3 regions of the Methylobacterium sp. 1973 genome follow, and region 1 is predicted to be linked to each of the others. Evidence: riboswitches for the same ligand, from Rfam matches in the RefSeq annotation. Region 1 holds a riboswitch; each other region holds the start of a gene.

Region 1 (5,659 bases):
CGACCTTCTGGCGCATCCCCTTCGAATAGCCGGAGGCTGGCCGCGACCAGGCCTCGGGCGCCAGGCCGGCCGCCGCGAGATGCGTCTCGGCCTCCGCCCGATCGATCGCGAGACCGGCGAGGGTCGCGAAGTAACGGAGATTCTCCAATCCCGATTGCCCCGGATACAGGGCCACCTGCTCCGGGATGTAGGCGGTGCGCGCCCGGGCAGCGATGGGATCCGTTCCTGCATCGATCCCGCAGACCCGGACCTCCCCCGCATCGGCCTTCAGGAAGCCGAGGATGAGGTTGATCGTGGTGGTCTTTCCGGCACCGTTGGGACCGAGCAGGGCATAGACCTCACCCGCGCTCAGGGTGAGGTCGAGACCGCTGAGGGCGGTCCTGCCTCCGAACTGCTTGACGACGCGGCCGAGCGCCAACACCGACTCAACCGCCATCAGAACCGCACCGTCACGGAGCCCGTGATGCGACGGGGCGAGCCCGGATAGACGCGGAATACGTTCAGTGAACTCTCGTAGTAATCGGTGTCGAATATATTCTCGATGTTGAGCGCCACGCGGGCGTTCCCGAATTTGTAATAGGCCAGCGCATCGACCGCGATGAAGCCCGGCAGGGTGAAGCCGGACCCCGCCGCGTCGCCCGCCCGCTCGCCCACGCCGCGCACGCCGCCGCCGATCCCGAAGCCGCGCCACGCGCCTGCTGGCTCGTAGACCGCGAGCAGGCTGCCGGAGTGGCGGGGCACGTTGACCAGGGGGGCGCCGACCGGAAGGACGTTGTCCTTGGTAACGCGGGCATCGGCATAGACGTAGCCGGCCAGGAGCTTCAGTTCCGGCGTGATCTGTCCCTGGGCCGTCAGCTCGAAGCCCTGGCTGCGCACGGCGCCGGCCGCGAGGGAGAAGCCGGTATTCGCCGGGTCGGGCGTGAGCACGTTCTCCCGCTCCACGCGGAAGGCGGCGGCGGTGAGGAGCAAATTGCCGCCGAACAACTCGGACTTGGCGCCGACCTCGTAGCCGAGGCCGGTCTCGGGCGGCAGCGCCGTGCCGCGCGTGACGGCGGCGGCGTCGGTGCCGATATTCGGCCGGAAGCTCGTGCCGACATTGGTGTAGAAGGCGAGTTCCGGGATCGGCCGGTAGACGAGGCCCGCCCGGGGCGAGGCCGCGACCCGCGACTGGTCCACTTGGCTGCGCACCACGCGCTCGCGGAAGCTCTGCTCGAAGATGTCGAGCCGAAGGCCGATCAGCGCCCGCCATTCCGGGCTCAGGACGATCTCGTCCTGCGCGTAGAGGCCGGTATTGGTGATGCGCTCGATATTGTTGCGTGGGATGGTGATCGGCGGCAGCGCCTGTCCGTAGACCGGCGAATAGATGTCGAGGGCGAAGGGGCTCGTGCGGAAGTTCGAGCGCAGATAGACCGTCCGGCTGTCGGTGCTCTCCCGGTCCATGCCGAGGAGGAGCGTGTGGCCGATGCCGCCCGTATCGAACCGCCCGATCAGGTCGGCCTGACCGACCGCCACGTCCCAGCGATAGTCGCGCACGTTGCGGTCGCGAAAGACGGTGCGGTTGTTGGCGGCGATTCCGCGGATCTCCGCCGATTCCCCTTCCAGATCGCCGGTGTTGAAGTAAGCGGCGAGCCGCATCTGCCAGTTCTCATCGAAGCGATGATCGACGCGGACCTGCAGCGAATTGTTGTTCTGGTAGGTGCTCTGACCGGGCTCGCCGAGGAACCGCGAGAGCGGCAGGAAGCCGAGCTGGCGGTTGAGCGCGATCACGCCCCGGTCGAAGACGATGCGGTTCTTCACGAACTCGGTCTCGACCGTAACGCGTGTGTCCGGCGTGACCTGCCAACTCACCACTGGAGCCACGAGCAGCCGGTCGCTGTCCACGAAGTCGCGGAAGCTGCCGGCCCCCTGTGCGGCGAGATTGAAACGATAGAGGACCGTCCCGTCCGCGTTCAGGGCACCGCCGGCATCGATGGTGCCGCGGGTCAGACCGAACGAATCGACCTGATTGCCGAACTCGACGAACCGTTCGGCGGTGGGTTGCTTGGTGATGAGGTTGACGAGCCCGCCGGGATCGCTGCGTCCGAACAGGGCCGCCCCCGGTCCCTTGAGCACCTCGATGCGTTCGATGTTCTGCGCGTCGGGCGGAGGCGGGGTCCCGCGATTGAGGGGGAAACCGTTCTTGTAGATCTCCGAGGTCGTCACACCACGAATGGCGTAACTGAAGATCGAGAGACCCCCGAAATTGTTCTGCTGGGCGACGCCGGGCAGATAGTTGAACGCCCGGTCTACGCGGGTGGCGGCGAGGTCTGTGATCGTCTCCCGCGGCGCCACGGAGACGGCCACCGGCACGTCGATCTGCGGAGTGGCGGTGCGCGTGGCGCTGACGGCCGTGCCCGCTCCGTATCCCGGCGTCGGGCCGATCAGGCCGATGGTGCCGCGCCCGGAGGCCGTCGTGCGGCTGGCACCCTCCCCGACCTGCTCGACCGAGAGTTCCTCCAACGTCACGCTCTCCTGCGCCCGCACGTCCTCGATCGGGAGTCCGGCCGAGAGGACAGCGGCGAGCGCCAGCCGCCGACCGCGATGCGGAGTCCGCGGACGACGCGCTGATGGCGCTGAAAATCGCGCAGGCTCGCCGAGAGACGGACGTTCGGAGGTCGCCACCACACACTCGCTGTTGCCAGGTGGAGGCCACGGGGATACGGGCAGCGTCGCCCACGAGACGGCGACACCGCGCGCTCCGCCGGGGCACCCCGCCCGAGGGACGTCATCGTGCCGAAGGCAGGTCTCCTGGCTCACGGGTCAAAGCGCCCGCCGGACCTTCCCAGTGCAAGCACCAGTGGTCATCGGTGGCAGGCGCTCGCCGCTCACAGTTGCGGGGGCAGCTTCGGATTCGCTCCGAAAAGCGCACCGAATTCCCGTCTTAGCTCCGGGCCGGGACCCGGAGAACCTTGGCCGGACGATATTCGCCACCGGCGCGCATCCGGTCAACGGGCCTGACAAACTTTGTAACAGTGTTACGTTACGTGTGGCGCTATGGCCACAGCCTGATCCTTGATGGAACGCATGGCTCTCAAGTTGCCGTGATGGGCCGGTTTGGGCTCGGACGACGTGGGTCCGAACGAGATCGGCGGGCCGATGGCGGCTGGATATGCGCCATCCTGAACCGAACGGACGAGCGGTCATCGACGCCCTGTTTCATGCGCCGGTGGGCGCCGAGCGTCTCAGCTGATTGGAGATCCGATGGTCCGCTCTTGGCATCGTGTTGCTGATTGCCGAACGCGCGGCCCGACCTCATGACCCGGCATACGGTCCTTCGGTGACCCGCTCCATCTCAGGGCCGGCCTTGCCGTCCGGCCTTGGATCGCGGCATGCGTCATCGCCGTGGTCGCGGTGGCCCCGTGCCAAAACTTCTCGTTCGGCGCGAACCCGATACCCTGACAGGCTGGCTTTGCACCGGGCAGATGCTCTCGATCGGTTCGGTTCTAAGCCAGCCGGTCAAGTCAGTCATGCATTTGCGGTCGCTCGATCGCCCCTACATCTTCCGCTCGCGATGGATACGCTTCTTCTTCGGAAGTGCCTTGTGACGGCCGATGGTGACCCTGGCTTCCGACACCGTCGGTCCGGCCAGCGCCTTGCCCGGTGCGGGGCCAGCGGCCGTCGCGTCCGCGAACGTCGCGAAGGTCAACAGGGGTAAGGCGGCCAGCGCCGCGCGAAGAGCCCGGATCGTGTGCATAAGCGTTCACTCCTCTGTCTGTGGGCGCCGGGCCGTTTCCGGGGCCGGCCGGATGCGACGAGCGGTCTTCGGTGTGAAGGTGCTCCCCCGGAATCGGGCCGGTCCGACTGCGAAGTGCCGCGCCGATCATGCGCGTGAACCGGTGTGAAGAGGCTTGGGCAGAGGCCCATTTAGTCTGACAAAATATCGTCGATCTGCGACGCGCAAGACTGATAAATGGAACACATGCTGCATTTATACCAAATAAATATAAGTCATAAATCAATATAGGCGCCTTGATATTGATCAAGTTGAGCAAGCTCTGTCATGCGCGATGGGGCGTTCCGGCTGCGTCAGACGCCTTCGAGCAGTCGGTCGAGATCGAACGACGGACGCCGGCCCAGATCCGGCCCATGATCGGTCAGGAAGGTCGCGGCGCTCCGGCGTCCCTCGTCCCGAAGCATCGTCAGGAATGCCCATTCCGCGTTGAGCTTCGAGGACGAGCCCAGCTCGGCGACAACGTCGCTGGCGATGCGGTGCATGCGCATGGCCGCCCATCGGGCGCACTCGGAATTGTCCGTGGGCGCGACCTGCCGCAGCAAGGCCATCATCCGCAGTTCCTTGAGCAGGACCGCGTTGAAGGAGATCTCGTTGAGCCGGTTGAGGATCTCCCGGGCCGAGGTCGGCGCTTGTCTGCGCTCGACCGGATTGACCTGCACGATGATCGTATCGCGCGACTCGCATTCGCGGACCAGGGGGGTGATCGTCGGGTTTCCGGAATAGCCTCCATCCCAGTAGGAGGCACCGTCGATCCGCACCGCCTGGAACAGGGTCGGCAGGCATGCCGAGGCGAGGAGCACGTCGGCAGTGACCTCGGCGTTGCGGAACACCCGGCCCCGGCCCGTATGAACATCCGTCGCGGTGACGAAGAGCTTGATCCGGCTCCGTGCGATACGCTCGAAATCCAGCCGCGAGTCCAGGATCTGTCTGAGCGGGTTGAAGTCGTGCGGATTGAGGTCATACGGGGAGAAGACCCGCGCCATCAGGTCCGCGGCCAGATACAGAGGCGCGGAATCGAGCGTCCAGCGGCCCAGTATCACGTCGAGCGGGCTGCGCTGCAGCGGGCTGAACCGGGCCGCGCGCGAGACGGCGTCCCAGAAGGTCTGGAGTGCCGCGCGCGCACCGGTGGCCCCGTCCCGCTCGTAGCCGTCGATGAGGACGGCTGCGTTCATGGCACCGGCCGACGTCCCGGAAATGCCGTCGATGCTCAGCCAGGGCTCCTCGAGCAGGCGATCGAGGACCCCCCATGTGAAGGCGCCGTGCGCGCCGCCGCCCTGCAGGGCCAGATCGATCAGGACCGGATCCCGCCCCCGCCTGCCCGCCGTGATCGCCTCATCCGACATGGGACCGATACCCTCATCCCGTGAGCACCTCTTCCGTCGCCCTGCGGCCATCCCGGACCGCGACCGGCTGCGGAGCAAGAGCGGCGGTCGCCGGCTACTCGGCGACCGCCTCGCCGGAATCGGCCCGATACGGGTCGGACTGCACGCGATTGGTGGCGCCGCGCGCCTTGGTGCCGGGCAGGATCTCGAATCGCGGGTCGAACGTCACCATCGTGGCGGCCAGCCGGCTCAGGATGCCGGCGTCGCCCTCGACCTGCGCGGTCCCGTCGGCAATCTGCGCCTCCAGGGTCTTGGCGCCGATCATCGTCTGCTCGAGATCCGACCGGTTGATGGTCAGGGTGAGATCGGGCTTCTCGGCCTGGAACCCCGCGATGTTGGTCAGCGTCGCGTTTTCCAATTCGACGATGAACCGCTCGCCGTTGTCCGGCGTGATCAGGTTGATGGTGAAGCGCATCCCCTCCGCCTTGCGGCTGTCCATGCGGATGCCGAGAAAGTTCAGGAAGAGCTCGGTCGGCATCGCCCGCACCACGTCGGGGCTGCTCGA
Region 2 (5,659 bases), on a different contig from region 1:
GCATCGTGACCGAGATCCTCTTCTACCATATGCAGCGGCAGCCCCTGGAACGGGTGCTGCCGAGCCTCGTCGAGCGCTCGCTGGACCGCGGCTGGCAGGCCGCGATCCAGGCCGCCAGCGAGGAGCGTCTGCAGGCGCTGGACGACCACCTCTGGACCTATTCCGACGAGAGCTTCCTGCCGCACGGGACCGATCGCGAGCCCGACGCGGCGAGCCAGCCGGTGGTGCTGACACTTCGGGACGTGAACCCGAACGCGGCCTCGATCCGCTTCCTCGTCGAGGGCGCCGACCTGCCGCCCGATGCCGGCGCGTATGAGCGGATCTGTATCCTGTTCGACGGGACCGATCAGGACGCCCTTCTGAGGGCGCGCGAGCAGTGGAAGCAGGCCAAGGAGGCGGGCCACACGGTCGCCTACTGGCAGCAGGACGATTCCGGACGCTGGAACAAGAAGGCGTGATGGTGGCCCTCAACAGACGTCTCGCGCGCGCCGCGCTCGCCTTCGGCATGCTCATCGCCCTGCCCTCCGCCGGCTGGGCAGAGGAGGCGCCGCACGGACATCCGCCCGCGGAGAGCAAGCCGGCACCGCGCGGGCCGGACGGACGACGCCTGCCCCCGGATTCCGTCACGAAGCAGAGCGTCACGCTGCCTGACGGCAGGGTCCTCGACTTCACCGCCACGGCCGGCAGCCTGCCGCTCGTCGACGAGGCCGGCAAGCTGCAGGCCGAGATCGCCTTCGTGGCCTACACGGTGGCGTCCAAGGACGGCCAGGAGCGCCCGGTGACCTTCGCGGTCAATGGCGGCCCGGGCGCCGCGTCGGCCTACCTCAACATCGGGGCGATCGGCCCCTGGCGGCTGCCCGTCGGCGGCGACAGCATCAGCCCGTCGCAGCCGGTCACGCTCACGCCCAACGACGGGACGTGGCTCGGCTTCACCGATCTCGTCTTCATCGACCCCGTCGGCACCGGCTACAGCCGGGCCGCGGACGGCAACGGCAAGGCCTACTGGTCGATCGAGTCCGACGCCGCGACCCTCTCGGCAGCCATCGCCCGCTACCTGCGCAACGACGATCGTCTAGCGAGCCCGAAGTTCTTCGTCGGCGAGAGCTATGGCGGGTTCCGCGGCCCGCTGATCACGGAGAAGCTCCAGGAAGAGATCGGCGTCGGCCTGTCGGGCATGGTGCTGCTCTCGCCGGTGCTCGACTTCGGGTGGCTGGAGACCCCGCGGGCCAATCCCTGGGGCTACGTGCTGAAGTTGCCGTCGCTGGCGGCCGGCGCGCTGGAGCGGGCCGGGACGGTACCCACGCCGGCCTTGCTGGGGGATGCCGAAGCTTACGCATCCGGTGCCTATCTAACGGATCTCCTGAAGGGGCCGAGCGATTCCGCGGCGGTTGCGCGGATGACCGAGAAGGTCGCCCCGCTGGTCGGGCTCGATCCCGCCCTGGTCCGCGCACAGGCGGCGCGCCTCTCGACCCGAAGCGTCCAGCGGGAGATCGATCGTGCCGAAGGTCGCGTGACGAGCGCCTACGATACCGGCATCACCGGCTGGGACCCGAATCCGGCCGCCGCGCAATCGAGCTTCGAGGATCCGCAGCTCACCGCGCTCCAGGCGCCGCTGACCAGCGCGATGCTCGATCTCTACGCGCGCACGCTGAAATGGCCCGTGGCCAACATGCGCTACGAGCTCCTGAACAATGCGGTCAATCGGGGCTGGAGCTGGGGCTCGGGACGACAGGCACCGGAGGTGCTCTCGAACCTTCAGGGCACCCTGGCCCTCGACGGGCACCTGCGTGTCCTCGTGGCGCACGGATTCACCGATCTCGTAACCCCGTATTTCGCCTCGAAGCTCCTGCTGGCGCAGGTCCCGGCCTACAGTGCCGGTCGCCTGAGCCTCGCAGTCTATCCCGGCGGCCACATGTTCTACACGCGTCCGGATTCCCGCGCCGCCTTCAAGGCGGATGTCGAACGGATGTACATGGACGCTCTGAAGGTCCGCGATGGCGGCTCGGCGCGTTCGGCCGGCGCACCCGCGGAACGTCTCAGGACCGCACCGTGACGTGTTCGGCCGGGATGCAGGCAGCGGGGTCGTCGCCGGTCGGATCGTGACCGGCGCGACCGATCAGACATCGTCGAAGGCGAGAGCTTCGGCCGGGTACTCCACCATGCTCCGGCGCTGAGCGTCGGTATTCTGCCACTCGCCGACCTTCATGTACCGGCCTTCGCGATCGCGAACCTCGACCACTTTCCCGATCGTGGGAATCGACTGGAAGCCCTGCGGCCAATTGGACGCGAAGTAGAACACCTGCTCGACGCGCTCCGAGAGGTGGCAGATCGCCGGCCCGAAGGTTCCGAGCCCGAAGACGAGGTAGCGGCCGTTCACCAGAGCGGCGACGTCGGAGATCAGCGATTCGCTCTGGATCTCTACGGGCAGGCCGCGCTGCGCCGCATAGGCCTCCACTTCTGCAATGACCGGGTTGAGACGGTTCTCGAAGACGAGCTTGACGGAACGAATGCGGCCCTCGGCCTGCAGCCGGTCGATGACCATCCGGTAGAAGGCGAAGGGCGGCTGCGGATAGTGCGGGTCGACCCAGGTGCTGAAGATGTCGCCCGACCGGATATGGATCAGGAGCTGATCGTCGGGCTTGGCCGCAAATGTCCGCGGCAGGCCGTTGAACAGGGGCCGGATCACATCCTGAACGATCGCGCGCGAGTCGATCGGGCCCTGCAGCGCCGTCACCCGCTCGAACTGCGTCGGATCGAAATACAGCCCGGACAGGAAGTAACCGTCCGGCGGAAGCGGCTCGTCCGGCGGAATGAACGTGATGCCGTCGCAGGTCAGCCTCTCGGTCAGAAAGATCACCTTGCTGCGGTCGACCTTCGGGACCTTGACGTATTTCAGGTTGAGCGCCTTCGCGATCGAGACCGCGATAATATACTGCACGAGGCAGTTGCCGAAGGCGCCGTTCTCGAACAGCGACAGGCCGACGAGGTTGCGGCTTGCCCGGCCAGGCGCGGATTCGAGATTGTAGGTGACGTAGACGTTAGCGCCGGGCTTCTCGTTCAGGAGCGTTATGTCGAGCCCGAGCAGCGCCCGCAGGGCGATGAGGTCGATGGCGGCTTCATCGGCGCGGATGTCGACGCCTGCGACGAGCGCCGGATCCGGCACCGCGATCCGCACGAGACGCGCCCAGGCCCGCTCGTCGGCTCCGATGGCGGCCACGAGGGCGCCCGGCTTGGCGGTCCAGCCGACGATGTCGGGCGCGGACCACGTGACGCCGTCCTGCGAGACCTCGACGGCCACATCGCCGACCTCGGGCGCGACAGCATCCTGTACGGGTCGCAGCGCGACCGCGCGGATCGGAAAGCGACCGCCCAGATCGATCTCGAGCCAGGCGGTGCCTTCATCCTGTACGATCCGGGGGGCGCGGCCGGTGGCGAGATCGACGAGGACCGGGCTCGGATCGTCTGCGAGGGCCATCGGGTCTCCGAGAACTGAGCGGAGGTGCCCATGCCGGGCCGGCCGGGCATCCGGTGCGGCGGTGCCCGCATCGGGGCGCGGACGTCAAGCCCGGCCACCTGCGAAGGGACGCACGGGAATCCGAACGGATCTGGCGCCGCTCCGTTGTGTCGTCGCCGGCATGCGTCTACAACGTGCCGGTGACGGTGCCCTGGCAACGGGGTGAAAAGGGAATGCGGTGAGGGGTTTCGCCCCGATTCCGCGGCTGCCCCCGCAACTGTGAGCGGCGAGCGCCTGCCAAGCGCCACCGGAGCGATCCGGGAAGGCGGTGGGCGCGCCGAGCCGCGAGCCAGGAGACCTGCCGTCGCAACAGGATCCCGCAATGCCGCCGGTGGGGCGGCTGGAGACACTCGACGATGACCGCTCAGACCCTCGCCCCCGTCGCCGCCGGTACCCGCTCGTCGGAGCGTCCGGTCGCCGTCGCGCTCGCGGCCATGCTGGGCCTCGGCCTGCTGTTCATGGCGGGTTTCTCGCCGGCGATCGCGTTCCACAACGCGGCGCACGACTTCCGCCATACCCAGAACTTCCCCTGTCACTGACGCCCTCGGCGCAGGGATGATCATTCGGCTTCTGTCGGCGGCCCTGGCCGCCGGCTTCTTCGCGGCTGCCGTTGTGACGGGCCTCGAACTCACGCTGACCTCGCCGCTGATCGTCGCGGCCGAGCGCTACGAGCAGCAGGAACCCTCGCATCAGGCCGCGAAGGCCCTTCCGATCGTGCTCGCCCATGCCGGGCACGACCATGCCGCGCCCGACGCGGCACCGGAATGGCAGCCCGGCCCCGGCCTGCCGCGGATGGCCTTCACCGGTCTTGCGACCCTCGTCGGCGGCGTCGGCTACGCCCTGCTGCTCGGCGCGGTGATGATCGCCTGCGGCCGCGAGCCGACGCCACAGGTCGGTCTCGCCTTCGCGGTGGCGGGCTTCGCCAGCGTCGCCCTCGCGCCGGGCCTCGGCCTGCCGCCGGAACTGCCCGGCAGCGCCGCTGCACCGCTGGCCGCGCGGCAGGCCTGGTGGGTGATGACCGCGGCGGCGACCGGAATGGGACTCTACCTGATCACGATCCACCGTGCTCTGATCACGATCCTGGGTGGCCTCGTCCTGATCATAACCCCCCACGTCGTCGGCGCCCCGCAGGCACCGGAGGGCGCGTCGGAGCTTCCGGCCGCGCTGGCCGCACAGTTCGCCGCCCGGTCGCTGGCGATCAGCTTCGTCTTCTGGATCCTGATCGGGTTGGGGCTCGGCTGGGCGTGGCAGGCGTTTTCCCGCGACACGCAACGGGGAACGGCCCGTGCCTGAGACCGTCCTGTACGTCTGCACGACCTGCCGCCGTCCGGACGACGATCCGGATGGACCGCGCGCCGGAGCACGCCTTCTGGAGGCGCTGCAGGCCGGGAGCGCCGGCACCCCGGACCTGCGGGTCGAGGCGGTGGAATGCCTGTCGGTCTGCAAGCGGCCCTGCACCGTGGCGGTCGCCTCGGCGGACCGCTGGACCTACGTCTACGGCGACATGGATCCGGCCGCCTCGGCGGAGACCATCCTCGCCGGGCTCGCGGCCTATGCGGCGACCTCGGACGGCATCGTGCCCTGGCGCGAGCGTCCGGAGGCTTTCCGCAAGGGCGTGATCGCCCGCATCCCCCCGTTCCCTGAACCCCGCCCGCTCCCCGCCGGCACCCTGGAGGCCGCGGAATGACCATCGTGAACAAGATCCCCTGCACCATCGTCACGGGCTTCCTCGGAGCCGGCAAGACGACGCTGGTCCGCCACGTGGTCGAGAACGCCAGGGGGCGCCGCCTCGCCATCCTGGTCAACGAGTTCGGCGACGTCGGCTTCGACAAGTCCTTCCTCGCCGCCTGCGGGGTCGAAGGCTGCACCGAAGAGGCTATCGTCGAGCTGCCGAATGGCTGCATTTGCTGCACGGTCGCGGACGATTTCGTTCCGGCGCTGGAGACTCTCCTCGGCCGCGCCGAGCCGCCGGAGCACATCCTGATCGAGACCTCGGGCCTCGCGCTGCCGAAGCCGTTGGTTCAGGCGTTCCAGTGGCCGGCGATCCGCTCGCGGGTCACCGTCGACGGGGTCGTCGCAGTGGTCGACGGCCCGGCCGTCGCCGCCGGCGTCTTCGCGGACGATCCGGAGGCACTGGCCGCCCAG
Region 3 (5,659 bases), on a different contig from region 1:
CTCGGTCCCGGCCGCATCGTCGAGGACGACCTTCAGGAACGGCCGGAGCGGGTCGTACCGGGCCGTGACGGTCCACTGGTCCCGCTCGACCGGATCGACATGTGCGCCCGGAATCCCCTCGGCCGCGAGACGCAACGCATCCTCGGGCCTCAGCGGGCCGAGCCGCTCCCCGGTCCGCGCCGAGACCGTGGCCCGGCGCCCCTCGCGGTCGGCGATCCGGTAGACCGGTTCCGCACCGCGCATCTCCAGGGCGAAGGCCGCCGGCACGCCGGCAAGACCGCCGGCCCGCAGAGCGTCGTCGGGCGCCACCGCGACGCGCTCCCAGGCGATCGGTGCGAGTCGGTCCAGGCGCTCGGCCCCGGTGAGCGCCGGGAACGGCACGTAGAGCATCACCAGTCCGGAGCCGATCCACAGGGCGAAGAACAGCCCCGCGGCGATCCCGGCCCAGCGGTGGAACAGCAGCAGCCAGCGCCGTCCCGCCTTGCCGAGCCGCCGCGGCAGGCTCACCACGTCACCGTGTAGGCGACCTCGACCGAGCGCGGCCGCCCGAGCAGCCAGTTGGTCCCGACCCCGTTCACGGCATTGCCGCTGATCGCGTAGACCTTGTCGAACAGGTTGTAGACCCGCAGCGACAGGCGCGACTCCGCCGTGACCTGATGGTCGAGGACCACGTTGACGAGGTTGTAGGCCGGGCGCCGCGCCGTATTGCCGAAGTCGCTGTAGACCTGCCCCACGTTCTGAAGCCCGACCCGCGCGGTCCAGTCGCGGTAGACGTCCCAGGTCAGCCAGAGGTTGGCCACCCGCTCCGGCACGTCGATGGGCTGATTGCCGGCATACGACACGGTGGCGCCGTTCACCGTCTGGTCGAACCGGTCGTACTGCGCGTGCAGCAGCGCGAGGTTGCCGTCCAGCCGCCAGCCCGGAGCGAAGCGCCAGCCCAAGGCCAGCTCGAATCCCTGCGAGGACTGGCTCCCCACCTGCGTGGACAGCGTCGGCTGGCCGGGAATTGCCGAGATCAGGTTGTCCTTGACGATCCGGTAGCCCGCGATGGTCCATTCCACGGCACCGTCGAAGGCAAGACCCTTGGCGCCGATCTCGACTTGATTGCCTGTGGCGAGCTTGAAGCCCGCCAGCGACTGGTTCAGCGTGATCAGGCTGTTCACCGGGTCGGTGGCGAAGCTGTACTGGGCGTAGAGCGCGCTGTCCGGCGTCGGGTTGTAGACGAGGCCGAACCGGTAGCCCAGCGCCCGGTAGGTCTTCTCGAACCGCGATCCCGTCTGCAGGTCCTCCCGATTCAGCGTCGGCACGTCGAGGCGCACGCCGGTGAGGAACGAGAGCTTGTCCGACAGGATCAGACGGTCCTCCGCGAAGACCGAGGCTTGGCTTGTCTGCGTGGCGTAGGCCGGACGGGCTCGCCCGTTCTGCGGGAAGAGGCCCGGATCGTAGCCGACGAGCGGCACGCTGGTGGTCTGGTCGAAGTAGAAGTTGTTGGTGTGCCGGAAGTCGATGTGGTTCACGTCGAACCCGGCCACGAACTGGTTGGGCAAGCCGAACAGGCTGCCCCGGAACGTCGCGTCGAGCCGGTCACCGACCTGCTCCTGGCTGTGGTAGATTTCCAGATAATCGCCCCGGTCCACCAGCCCGGTGCCGCGGTTGTAGGAATATTGCTCGACGTCGAGCCAGTGGCGCCGGCTGGTGAGCCGGTAGGCGGTGTTGCGGATCGTGATGTCGGCCGAGGGCGACCATTCGGTCTTGAGCTGGGTCCAGTTGTCGGCCCAGGTGATCTTCGCGTCCCGGACGTTGTAGTTGTTGAACCGGATGAGGTCCGGGATCCGTCCCTCGACGAGCGGCGTGCCCCAGTAGCGGGCGGGCTCCTGGTAGCCGAGATCGTGGCTCAGGGTGAACGCCAGATCGGCGCTCGGCCGGAACAGCAGGGCGGCCGAGACCGCGAGGTTGCGGAAATCGCCCTCCGGCCGGATCCAGCCGTCGGCGCGATTGCCGCTGACGTTGAGGCGATACGCGAAGGTGTCGCCGAACTCCGCTTGACCGATTCCACCGCCCGAATCGAACGCAAGGCGCGCAACGCCATCCGTGCCGACAACGGCGCGGGCGGCGTTGATCGGCACGAAGACCGGCTTCTTCGGCACCACGTTGATCACGCCGCCGATGGCGCCGTCGCCGTAGAGCACCGAAGACGGGCCGCGGAGCACCTCGATCCGCTCGACGTTCCACGTGTCGAACGGGAAGGTCACCGTGTTGGCGCCGACGTAGAAGCGCGTGCCGTCGTAGAGCTGCTGGATCGAGTTCGGGCCGGCGAAGCCCCGGGATGTGAAGGCGCCGTTGCCGTTGCCGGGTGCCGCGATGGTGGTGATGCCGGTGGCGTCCTGGGTCACGGCTTCGGTGATCGTATCCTGGCCGCGCAGCCGCGCGGTCTCACCCGACACGATGTCGAGGCTGGCCGGCGTCTCCAGCGGCGTCAGACCGAGGCGGCTCGCGGTCCGGTCGGGGGTGCGCAAATTGAGGCCGTTCGGTGCAGCGCGGTTCGGGTCTCCGCCCGCGCCAGCCACGGAGAGTTCATCCAGGGTGACGGCCTCCTGGGCGGCGGTCGGACTGGCGAGGAGCGCGAGGAGAACGCCGCAGAGGGGAGCCGGCCCGCCGGAGCGGGCGCGATGGATCGAGAGAAGCATGGGGGAAGCGGTCCGTGCACGGCGCGCGCCGGCCCCTTCGTCCTATAAGCATTGTAATAACATTACAATGCCTCGACCATCTGGAAACCTGAGCCTGAACGGGTGCGCGGAGGCCTCCCGGAACAGGAATCGCAGGTCGCGAAACGGTGGAGACGGACATGGGAACGGCGTCGCGGGCGCGCTTGCTGTGGCACGTCACCGCGAACGAGGCCTCGGCGGCCGCCTCCCCTCGGGATTGACGGCGCCTCGACACCCGCCAGGACACCCCGCCCGGCGCGTTTCGCGTGTGACCACGGCTGACGGCAGGTCTCCTGGCTCGCGGGTCGCCGCCCTCGCACCGTCTTCCCGGGGTGACCCAGTGACGTGGTGGTGAAGGGCTCGCCGCTTACAGTTGCGGGGGCAGCCGCGGCTTCGGGGCGGGCCCCTCATCGCGTTCCCTTTTGATCCCCGAGGGGAACCGTCGAGGAACAGCTTGGCCGTCGTGCGTCCGGGCGTCAACCGCACGTCCGGGAGTTGTCGTGGATCGACGCGGCGGCCCGCCGGTTCGTTGCGGCGCCGTCGGGAACGATCTAGCCGGTTCGGCATGACGGTCTGGCGTCCCCCTGCGGAGATCCGCGTGAAGGCCTTGGGGCTCCCCCGGCGCGGCGATAGCCTGCTGGTGGCGGAGATCCATGCGGATGACGGGCGGCTGACAGGTGTCCGGCCCCTCGGTGGCAGCGTTGCGTTCGGTGAGAGGGCCGAGGACGCGCTGATCCGGGAGTTCGAAGAGGAGCTCGGCATCACCGTCACGGTGCTCGGCGGCCCGCGCGTCGTGGAGAACATCTTCCTGCACGAGGGGCAGGTCGGGCACGAGGTGCTGTTCCTGTTCCCGGTCGCCCTGCCGCCCGGCCGGTTCGACGGACAGGAGCGCTTCGTCTTTCACGAGGATTGCGGCACCGCCTGCGTGGCGCGGTGGTGCGATCTCGACGGGCTCGACGTCCCGGGCGGGCCGGAACTCTTCCCGACCGGCCTGAAGGCCTGGCTCCGCGCGGCGTGGGACGCGGAGCCCTGACGGGCGCGATCGCGCTGCCGCCTTTGCCGCTGCGCGCGGGCGATGCTACAGCCGTGCAATCCCATCGGTCCGGACGTCCGCGACGCCGCGGCCCATGCGCCCGGACGCTCCGTCCGAAGCGGAGACGGGTGCCGGCGGAAGCATGACGACACGACCTCCCAAAAGCGGCGGGCCGAAGGGGCGCAAGCCTCAGGCCGGCAAGTTCGATGCGGGCAAGTTCAAGCCCGGCAAGTTCCAGGCCGACGGCCGTGCCCGCACGGGCCCGCGCACCAGCGCCCGCGACGCTGCAGAGCGCGCGGCCCGCAATCGCGGCGACGATGCGGGTGCGCGCGATCCCTGGGGTACGCAGGGCGCCGCAGCCGCAGTCCCGGCCCGGCCCGCGAAGCCGCGGCGCGACACAGCCGCGCCGCGCGGTCCGCTGGCGGCGAAGCCCGGCAGCCGGCCCGTTTCCAAGCGCTCGGAGGCCCCTGCGCCTGCCCCGGCCCCTTCCCCCGCGCCGACACCCGGTCCGACCCGCCGCGAGCAGCGCGCGGCCGCCTCCGCGACCCTCGCCTCCGGGGTGCAGACCCTGATGGTCGAGCCGGACGAGGCCGGCATGCGGATCGACCGCTTCCTCACCGCGCGTTTCCCGCTCCTGCCCTTCACCCGCGTGCAGACCATCGTCCGCAAGGGCGAACTGCGCGTCGACGGCAAGCGCGCCAAGCCGAACGACCGGCTGGAGCCGGGCATGAGCGTGCGCGTGCCGCCGCTGCGCCTCGACCAGCCCTCCGAGCGCCCGCGCAACGCCGCCCGCGAGCAGGACGATGCCGAATTCATCCGGTCGCTCATCCTCTACGAGGATGCCGACATGATGATCCTCAACAAGCCCTTCGGCCTCGCGGTCCAGGGTGGTTCGGGGACGGTCCGGCACGTGGACGGCCTGCTCGCCGCCCTCACCGGCCCGGATGGCCAGAAGCCGCGCCTCGTCCACCGGCTCGACAAGGATACGGCCGGCTGCCTGATCGTCGCCAAGACCCGGCTCGCCGCCGCGACGCTCGCCAAGAGCTTCCGCTCCCGGGCCGCGCGGAAGATCTACTGGGCGCTGACCGCGGGCGTGCCGCGGGTCCGGCAGGGGCGTGTCTCGACCTACCTGGCCAAGGAGGAGCTGACCGACGCCGACGCGCGGATGCGCGTCGCCAAGCACGGCGACGAGGGGGCGAGCCACGCGCTGACCTACTACGCGATGGTCGATCAGGCCGCCCAGAAGCTGTCCTGGCTGTCGTTCAAGCCGGTGACCGGACGGACGCACCAGCTGCGCGCCCACGCGGCCCATATCGGCCACCCGATCGTCGGCGACCCGAAATACTTCTCCGTGGAGAATTGGGAGCTGCCGGGGGGCATCCAGAACCGCCTGCACCTGCTCGCCCGCCGGATCGTCATCCCGCATCCGCGCACCGGCAAGCCCGTGGACGTGAGCGCGCCGCTACCGCCCCACATGGCGCAGAGCTGGAACCTGCTGGGCTTCGACGCCACCCGCTACGACCCGATCGTCGAGGCCCCGGAAGCCTGAGTGGGCAGCCAGGGCACGGCCGGGTTCGTCAGAGTGTACGGGACTTCCGGCCGCCGCCTGTGGCGCGACCCGCCGATCGCCGTCGGGGCCGCGCCCGGTATGCCGTCGCGACGGTCCCGCGCCTGGTCGAGTCCGCGCCGGACCTCCTGGGCTGCGGCCACGACCCGGGTCGGGCAGGAGAACCGCTTCGCCCTGCCCGTCGCCCTTCGGCCGAATGCGCGTCCCGAGAGCGGTATCCTCGACCCGGCCCGGATGCATCGGCGGGACGATCGCCCGTCCGGTCGAGGCTCCTGCAAGCTTCGCTGGTGGATAGGGGTGATAGCTCCGGAGGTCCGTCGCGCCTGCGCCGCCGTGCCGGCACGCAAGGGGCAA

The links. A riboswitch is a leader RNA that binds a small molecule or an ion and turns the genes downstream of it on or off. The one in region 1 is predicted to bind cobalamin.
Region 2: another riboswitch for cobalamin. It lies ahead of ABIC70_RS19335 (CbtB domain-containing protein); the one in region 1 lies ahead of ABIC70_RS07750 (TonB-dependent siderophore receptor).
Region 3: another riboswitch for cobalamin. It lies ahead of ABIC70_RS17080 (TonB-dependent receptor); the one in region 1 lies ahead of ABIC70_RS07750 (TonB-dependent siderophore receptor).

Annotation. Positions count from the first base shown of each region.
Region 1 is NZ_JBEPLA010000003.1:158,416-164,074, forward strand. Features, by position in the region: gene ABIC70_RS07745 (ABC transporter ATP-binding protein) at 1-436, opposite strand, end outside; gene ABIC70_RS07750 (TonB-dependent siderophore receptor) at 436-2,523, opposite strand; cobalamin riboswitch at 2,760-2,966, opposite strand; gene ABIC70_RS07755 (hypothetical protein) at 3,533-3,733, opposite strand; gene ABIC70_RS07760 (patatin-like phospholipase family protein) at 4,066-5,115, opposite strand; gene ABIC70_RS07765 (alkyl/aryl-sulfatase) at 5,210-5,659, opposite strand, start outside.
Region 2 is NZ_JBEPLA010000010.1:85,019-90,677, forward strand. Features, by position in the region: gene ABIC70_RS19320 (DNA polymerase III subunit chi) at 6-458, shown strand; gene ABIC70_RS19325 (S10 family peptidase) at 458-2,053, shown strand; gene ABIC70_RS19330 (discoidin domain-containing protein) at 2,117-3,475, opposite strand; cobalamin riboswitch at 3,642-3,834, shown strand; gene ABIC70_RS19335 (CbtB domain-containing protein) at 3,871-4,053, shown strand; gene ABIC70_RS19340 (CbtA family protein) at 4,070-4,807, shown strand; gene ABIC70_RS19345 (DUF1636 domain-containing protein) at 4,800-5,201, shown strand; gene cobW (cobalamin biosynthesis protein CobW) at 5,198-5,659, shown strand, end outside.
Region 3 is NZ_JBEPLA010000008.1:124,899-130,557, reverse strand. Features, by position in the region: gene ABIC70_RS17085 (PepSY-associated transmembrane domain-containing protein) at 1-510, opposite strand, end outside; gene ABIC70_RS17080 (TonB-dependent receptor) at 504-2,687, opposite strand; cobalamin riboswitch at 2,972-3,164, opposite strand; gene ABIC70_RS17075 (NUDIX hydrolase) at 3,304-3,738, shown strand; gene ABIC70_RS17070 (RluA family pseudouridine synthase) at 3,881-5,287, shown strand.